Regions from separate parts of the Verrucosispora sp. CNZ293 genome, predicted to be linked through region 1. Evidence: predicted binding sites of a transcription regulator. Region 1 holds the regulator's gene; the other holds the start of a gene.
What was found. The regulator HspR, encoded in region 1, represses chaperone genes until heat shock. The targets are predictions, from matches to a motif close to TTGAGTNNNNNNNACTCAA.
Positions count from the first base shown of each region.

Region 2: the regulator HspR is predicted to act here: its motif matches at 1,756-1,774, upstream of lon (endopeptidase La).

Region 1 covers NZ_PEFR01000001.1:4,632,114-4,635,518, forward strand. The annotation lists gene CLT74_RS21160 (cation:proton antiporter) at 1-793, shown strand, start outside; gene CLT74_RS21165 (hypothetical protein) at 966-1,394, shown strand; gene CLT74_RS21170 (hypothetical protein) at 1,450-1,686, opposite strand; gene CLT74_RS21175 (heat shock protein transcriptional repressor HspR) at 1,866-2,303, opposite strand; gene dnaJ (molecular chaperone DnaJ) at 2,332-3,405, opposite strand, start outside.
Region 2 covers NZ_PEFR01000001.1:2,113,590-2,116,994, forward strand. The annotation lists gene lon (endopeptidase La) at 1-1,732, opposite strand, end outside; gene CLT74_RS09680 (histone-like nucleoid-structuring protein Lsr2) at 2,007-2,354, shown strand; gene CLT74_RS09685 (hypothetical protein) at 2,495-3,405, opposite strand, start outside.

The sequences.
Region 1 (3,405 bases):
CGGCCGGCTCGGCAACCGGGAGACTCCGGTGATCCTCTCCGTGCTGGTGGTCGAGGACCTGGCCATGGCCTTCTACCTGCCGGTGGTGACCGCACTGCTCGCCGGGGTCGGGGTGGTCAAGGGTGGCGCGGCCCTCGGGGTAGCGGTGCTCACGGTGGTCGTGGTGCTTGTCGTCGCGCTCCGCTTCGGCAACCTCGTCTCCCGGACGATGGCGGCCGACAATCCCGAGGCACTGCTGCTCGGCGTGCTCGGACTCACCCTGCTGGTCGCCGGGTTGGCCGCGAAGTTGCAGGTGTCGGCGGCGGTGGGCGCGTTCCTGGTCGGCATCGCGCTCTCCGGGCCGGTCGCCCACCACGCCACCGAGTTGCTGACTCCCGTGCGCGACCTCTTCGCCGCCGTGTTCTTCGTCTTCTTCGGGCTCGCCACCGACCCGGGGCACATTCCGCCGGTACTGCTGCCCGCGCTGCTGCTCGCGGTGGCCACCATGGCGACCAAGACGCTTACCGGCTATCTGGCCGCCCGGCGGGTCGGCATCGCCGAACCGGGTCGCTGGCGTGCCGGCCTGGCGCTGGTACCCCGGGGCGAGTTCTCCATAGTCATCGCCGGGATCGCGGTAGCCTCCGGCAGTGTCTCGCCGAAACTGGCGGCGCTCGCCGCGACGTACGTCCTGATCACGGTCGTCACCGGGTCGATGCTCGCCCGGCTGCCCGACCTCGCCTGGTTCAAGGGGTGGCTACGGACGCGGGCGGCGGCCCAGCGGGCCCGGATTGCCGCCGCGTCGAACCGGGCGTGAGCGTCGGACCTGCCGATTCGGCCGGCCGGAGGACCCTCGCCGACCAAGAGATGCCGAATTGCTTCCCGCAGGGTCTACCGGTACTCACCAGTACCGCGTTAACGTGTCGCCCCAGCAGCCAGGGTTCGCGGTGGGCGTACGGCCCCCGCGGGCGAGAGCGGAAGGTTGGCCGGTGAGCGTGCAGGAGTCAGCGTTCCACGGCTTCGCCAACCCCGTCGACCCGACCCCGGCGGAGTTGCGAGCGTGGGCTTATCACCCCGATTCAGTCCCGTTGACGTCGATGCCGCCCGACTGGGACCTGCTGGTCTCCGGTGACCGGCTGGTGATGACGCTGTTCGAGCTCGCCATGGACACCCGCTGTCCGGCTCGTCGGTTCGCGCTGCACTGCCTCTACATCTACGCCGCCGACGGAATCCGGACGAACTTCCGGGCCCACCCGAAGCGTCGCTTCCGCAAGCTCGTCGACCAGGCCGAGCGCAACGGTGACGAGATGATGCGCACCTGGGCGCACAACAGTCGGGTACTGCTGACCCGGCCGGAGCTGTTCGTGTACCGGGAATGGTGTGAGGGCGGCCTGGTCCGGGAGAACCGCCGGCTCTGAACGGCCGAACGGGCCGGGACCCCCCGTGGCTCCCGGCCCGCACGTCGGCGGCTCGTCAGCGCGACCCGCCCCGCTCGCGACGGTGCTGCTCGCTGCGTACCTGGCCGGCACCACGACCGACCCGTGGGCTGTCCGTGGCGACCTGATCACCCCGGCCGCTGAGCCGGCCGGCCCTGATCTGGTCCGAGAACCGTCCCTTGGTGAGCCGGTCGAACCGGTGCCGGACGTTCTCAGCCAGGTCGTCGAGGCGGTGCTCCGTCTCCTCCGCCACCTTCCTCGCCGATTCCGTCATGGCTCCCCCCGCCAGATCGGAGTCCGGATTGAGATGGTTTAGACCTGATTCCTGAAGGCTAATCGAGACAACCCGTCCACCGCTCGGGTTTGCCGAAAATGCGAACCGGCCAGACGCCGGAAGCAGGAAGGGGTGTGGCCCCAGCTCTCGGGGCCACACCCACAGGTCACCGCGGCGCGTCAGCGCCCGGGGCTACGCCGGGGACGCCAGACCACCAGGGCGGTCGAGGTCTGGCTGGTGGGGACGAGATCACGGCCGGGAAAGCGGGCCAGCGACTCCAGCTCGGCCATCCGGCGGTACGCGGCGTCGAGTTCCGCCTCCAACTGGGCGACCCGCTGCTGCGCCTGCTCCAGCAGTCGCTCCAGCCCGATGATCCGCTTGATCCCGGCGAGGTTCACGCCGTCGTCCTGGCTGAGCCGCTGCACCTCGCGCAGCAGCACCACGTCCCGGACGCTGTACCGCCGCCCGCCGCCGGCCGCCCGACCGGCCTGCACCAGGCCGAGCCGGTCGTACTGGCGCAGCGTCTGCGGATGCATGCCCGCCATCCGCGCCGCAACCGAGATCATCAGCACCTTGGCCTCGTATGCCGGGTCATCCGAGCCGACGAACCCGTCCATCCCGCTCACCTCCGCACCGCTTCACCGATCAACCGAATCGACGCACCCGCGCGTCGAGATGTTCCCGGGCCGCCGGCGAGGTCTGCTCGGCGAACGTCTCCAGAGCGGCCCGTGCCTCGTCCGAGACCCGCGCCGGCACCACCACGTCGAGGGTGACCAGCAGGTCGCCGCTCTGCCCGTCCCGGCGGCTGACGCCCTTTCCCCGGGCCCGCAGGATGCGACCGCTCGGCGTACCCGGCGGCACCCGCAGGGTCACCGCGCCGTCCAGGGTCGGTACCCGCAGATCGGTGCCGAGGACGGCTTCCGCGAACGTGATCGGGACGGTCAGGGTGAGGTCGTCGCCGGTACGCCCGAAGACCTCGTCCGGCCGGACCTTCACGTGCACGAACAGATCACCCGCCGGACCGCCGCGCTCGCCCGGCTCGCCTCGGCCGGCCAGCCGGATCCGCTGGCCGTCGGCCACCCCGGCGGGGAAGCGGACGTTGAGCGTACGGGTCTTGGTGACCCCGCCGGTGCCCTGGCACTCCGGGCACTTCTCGTCGACCACCGTGCCCACGCCCTGGCAGTTGCGGCAGGGCTCGGAGAAGCTGAACGCCCCCTGGTTCCGGTTGGTGACCCCGGCGCCGTGGCAGACCGGGCAGGTGCGGGGCACCGTCCCGGGCTTGGCACCGTTGCCGTGGCAGGTGTCGCAGACACCCGGCGCCCGCAGCGTCAGCGGCAGGGTCACGCCGCGTACCGCGTCGTCGAAGTCGAGCGCCACCTCTGTCTCGACATCGCGTCCCCGGGCCGGACCAGGCGCGCCGCCGGCCCCTCCGCCACCCGAGAAGATCGAGCTGAACAGGTCGGAGATGTTGCCACCGGCGAACCGGCCGCCACCTGGCTGCGCGCCGCCGAACAGATCGGAGACGTCGAACGGGACGCCGCCCGGCTGGCCGGGCTGGCGGGCCCCGCGCCGGAACGCGCCGGAGCCGAACAGCGAGCGCATCTCGTCGTACTCGCGGCGCTTCGCGTCGTCGCCGAGCACCGCGTACGCCTCGGACACCGCCTTGAAGCGTTCCTCGGCCTTGGCGTCGCCGGGGTTGTGGTCCGGGTGCGACTCGCG
Region 2 (3,405 bases), 2.5 Mb from region 1:
CCGATTCCGGCGTGTGCTTCGGCCGGCCCAGGTAGCGGACCAGGTCGTCGGCGCCGACGCGGACCGGCGTCGGGTCGTCGGCCAGGGCCACTGCCACCTTCCGCATGACCTTCGCCAGGGCACGTTCCAGCTGCCGTACGCCGGCCTCCCGGGTGTACTCCCCGGCGACGCGGGCCAGCGCCTCGGCGTCCACGTCGACCTCGTCGGCGGTCAGCCCGGCCCGCTCCCGCTGGCGCGGCAGCAGGTGGTCGCGGGCGATAGCCACCTTCTCGTCCTCGGTGTACCCGTCCAGGGTGACCAGTTCCATCCGGTCCAGCAGCGGGCCGGGGATGGCCTCCACCACGTTTGCGGTGGCCAGGAACAGCACATCGGACAGGTCGAGGTCGACCTCCAGATAGTGGTCCCGGAAGGTGTGGTTCTGGGCCGGGTCGAGCACCTCCAGCAGGGCTGCGGCCGGGTCACCGGCGTACCCCACGGAGACCTTGTCGACCTCGTCGAGCAGCACCACCGGGTTCATCGAGCCCGCCTCACGCAGCGCCCGGACGATGCGGCCGGGCAGCGCGCCCACGTAGGTGCGCCGGTGTCCCCGGATCTCGGCCTCGTCACGAATTCCGCCGAGCGACACCCGGACGAACCTGCGGCCGAGCGCGTGCGCGACCGACTCGCCGAGGCTGGTCTTGCCGACGCCGGGCGGACCCGCGAGGGCCAGCACGGCACCGGAGCCGCGACCGCCGATCACGCCGAGGTCACGTTCGGCCCGCCTGTTGCGCACCGCCAGGTACTCCAGGATGCGGTCCTTGACGTCGGCCAGGCCGGCGTGGTCGGCGTCGAGCACGGCCCGCGCCGCGGCCAGGTCCGTGTTGTCCTCGGTACGCGTGCTCCACGGCATCTCCAGCACCGTGTCGAGCCAGGTACGGATCCAACCCGCCTCCGGCGAGGCGTCGCTGGCCCGCTCCAGCTTGCCGACCTCGCGCAGCGCCGCCTCGCGCACCTTCTCGGGCAGGTCTGCGGCCTCGACGCGGGCCCGGTAGTCGGCCGATCCGTCCGGGGCGTCCTCGCCGAGTTCCTTTCGGATCGCGGCCAGTTGCTGACGCAGCAGGAACTCCCGCTGCGACTTCTCCAGCCCCTCGCGGACGTCGGAGTTGATCTGTTCGGTGACCTCCTGCTCGGCGAGGTGGTCCTTGACCCAGCCGACGAGCAGTTCCAGCCGGGCGGTGACGTCCGGCGCGGCGAGCAGTTCGGTCTTCTGCGCCAGGGTCAGCCAGGGCGCGTAGCCGGCCGAGTCGGCCAGTTCGGAGAGGTCGGTCATCCGCTCCACCGCGTCGATGACCTGCCACGCGCCGCGTTGCTGAAGCACCGAGGTCACCAGGGCGCGGTACTCGCGGGCCAGTTCCCGTGCCTTGCCGGCCGGGGCGGGCTCGTCGATCTCGGTCGCCTCGACCCAGAGCGCCGCGCCAGGCCCGGGCACCCCGGAGCCGATGCGGGCCCGGGCGAGACCACGGATCACGGCGGCGGGCTCGCCGCTGGGTAGCCGCCCCACCTTCTCGATGGTGGCGATCACGCCGACGGAGCCGTACTCGCCGTCGAGGCGGGGCACGGCGAGCAGCGTACGGTCACCTGTGGCGCGGGCCGCGTCGACCGCGGCCTGGGTGGTCGGGTCGAGGGTCACCGGGATGACCATGCCGGGCAGCAGTACGGCGTCGGTCAGTGGAAGTACCGGAAGAGTTGACATCGAACACCTGCTATCGCATTGAGTTGAGCGTGTCTGGCTCAAGTCGCGGTGGACTCCAGATGTTCCTCGGTGTGACCCAGCACACCGCGCACCGACACCGGGGCGACGTTCCACCCCCGCGCCGCTCGACCACACCCATGCCCAGCAGATCCAAAATCGGGATTTCGATGCCACGCAAAACGCGAACCGCCGCATGGCGCGCTTTTGTTGCGCAATTGGCGGACGATCAGTCAAACTTTGAGCACACCCCGTCAGACACAGGGAGTAATCGACGATGGCCAAACAAGTAATCACGGTGCTGACTGACGACCTCGACGGCGGAAAGGCCGACCGCACGGTCGAGTTCAGCCTGGATGGCGTCGCGTACACCATCGACGTTTCCGACGAGAACGCGGGTGTCCTCCGCAAGGCGTTGGATCCGTTTATCAATGCCGGCCGACGCCTCGGGCGTGGCGCCGTCGACACTGGCCGTAACCCGCGTCGCAGCACCGGTTCGGGCACTCCCGGAATGAACCGTGAGCAGAACCGCGCGGTCCGCGAATGGGCCGTCCGGAACGGCTACAAGATTTCCGAGCGGGGTCGGATCCCGGTTGAGGTGGTCGAGGCGTACAAGAACCGCTGAGCAGCGGGAATGTCACTCCGGCGCGGTTAGGGCCGCCGTCACGGCACGGTTACATCGACTTTCCGACATGCTACGGGGCCGCCCGGAATTCCGGGCGGCCCCGCGTGTTCGGCATCAGCCTACGGCCTCAGCCCTCGGCGTCAGTTGACCTCAATACGCACCGCGTCGAAGGCGGGGGTCTGGTTGGCCCGCTCCGACATCGGGATGCGGTGCGAACCGTCGCCGGCCCAGACCGCGCACTGTGCGGTACCGGAGTCCGGCAGACCCGGAACCTGGATGGTCACCTCGTCCGGCTGGGAACCGCCGCCGCCGTCCTCGGTGGCGACGAAGAAGGCCGGCACCGGCTCAGGCGCGGGCGCCTCGTTCGTGTTGTTCAGCATCCGGCAGGCGGTGTGGAAGTGGCCACGGGTCAGGCCCTCCCCGTTGAGCAGCGAGCTTTCCAGGTAGTAGCCACCCTGGCCGGCCGGCAGGAACCGGTCCCGGACGAGGTTGCGGGTGCTGACCCGGATCGAGAAGCCCTCGTTGCGGTTGATCTGCTGCGGGAAGTCGGTGATCAACAGCGACGGGTTGTTGGCTGCGGCGCCGACCTCACCGAAGGCGGTGCTGATGCAACGGTTGCCGTTCTGGAAACCGTCGTGCCGCTGGAGCTGGCTGTTGTCGCAGTTGTTCGCCAGCACGTCGAGGCCGTTGTTGTTGTTGCCGCCGTTGTTACCGCCGTTGTCGTTGCCGCCGCCGTTGTTGTTGCCGTCGTCGCCGCCGTTGTCACCGTCGCCGTCGTTGCCGCCGCCGTTGTTGTTCTCGACCGGCTGCACCTGGCAGGTGGCGAGGTTGGCGAGACCGCGCGGCCGGGGGCCGAACCGGTCGATGGCGATCGTGATCCGGTCGAGGGTCGCCCGACGCTTGCTGGCCAGCGGGTTGAGGATGGCGTTGCGGATGAACCCCTGGCCGCGGTTGCCCTCAGCGGCGAGCCGCGTGTCCGCCTCGGTGATCTGGGTCTGCAGTGCGTTCAGGTTGCGGTCCACCTCGGCGCGGGCCCGGTCGGGCACCTGCG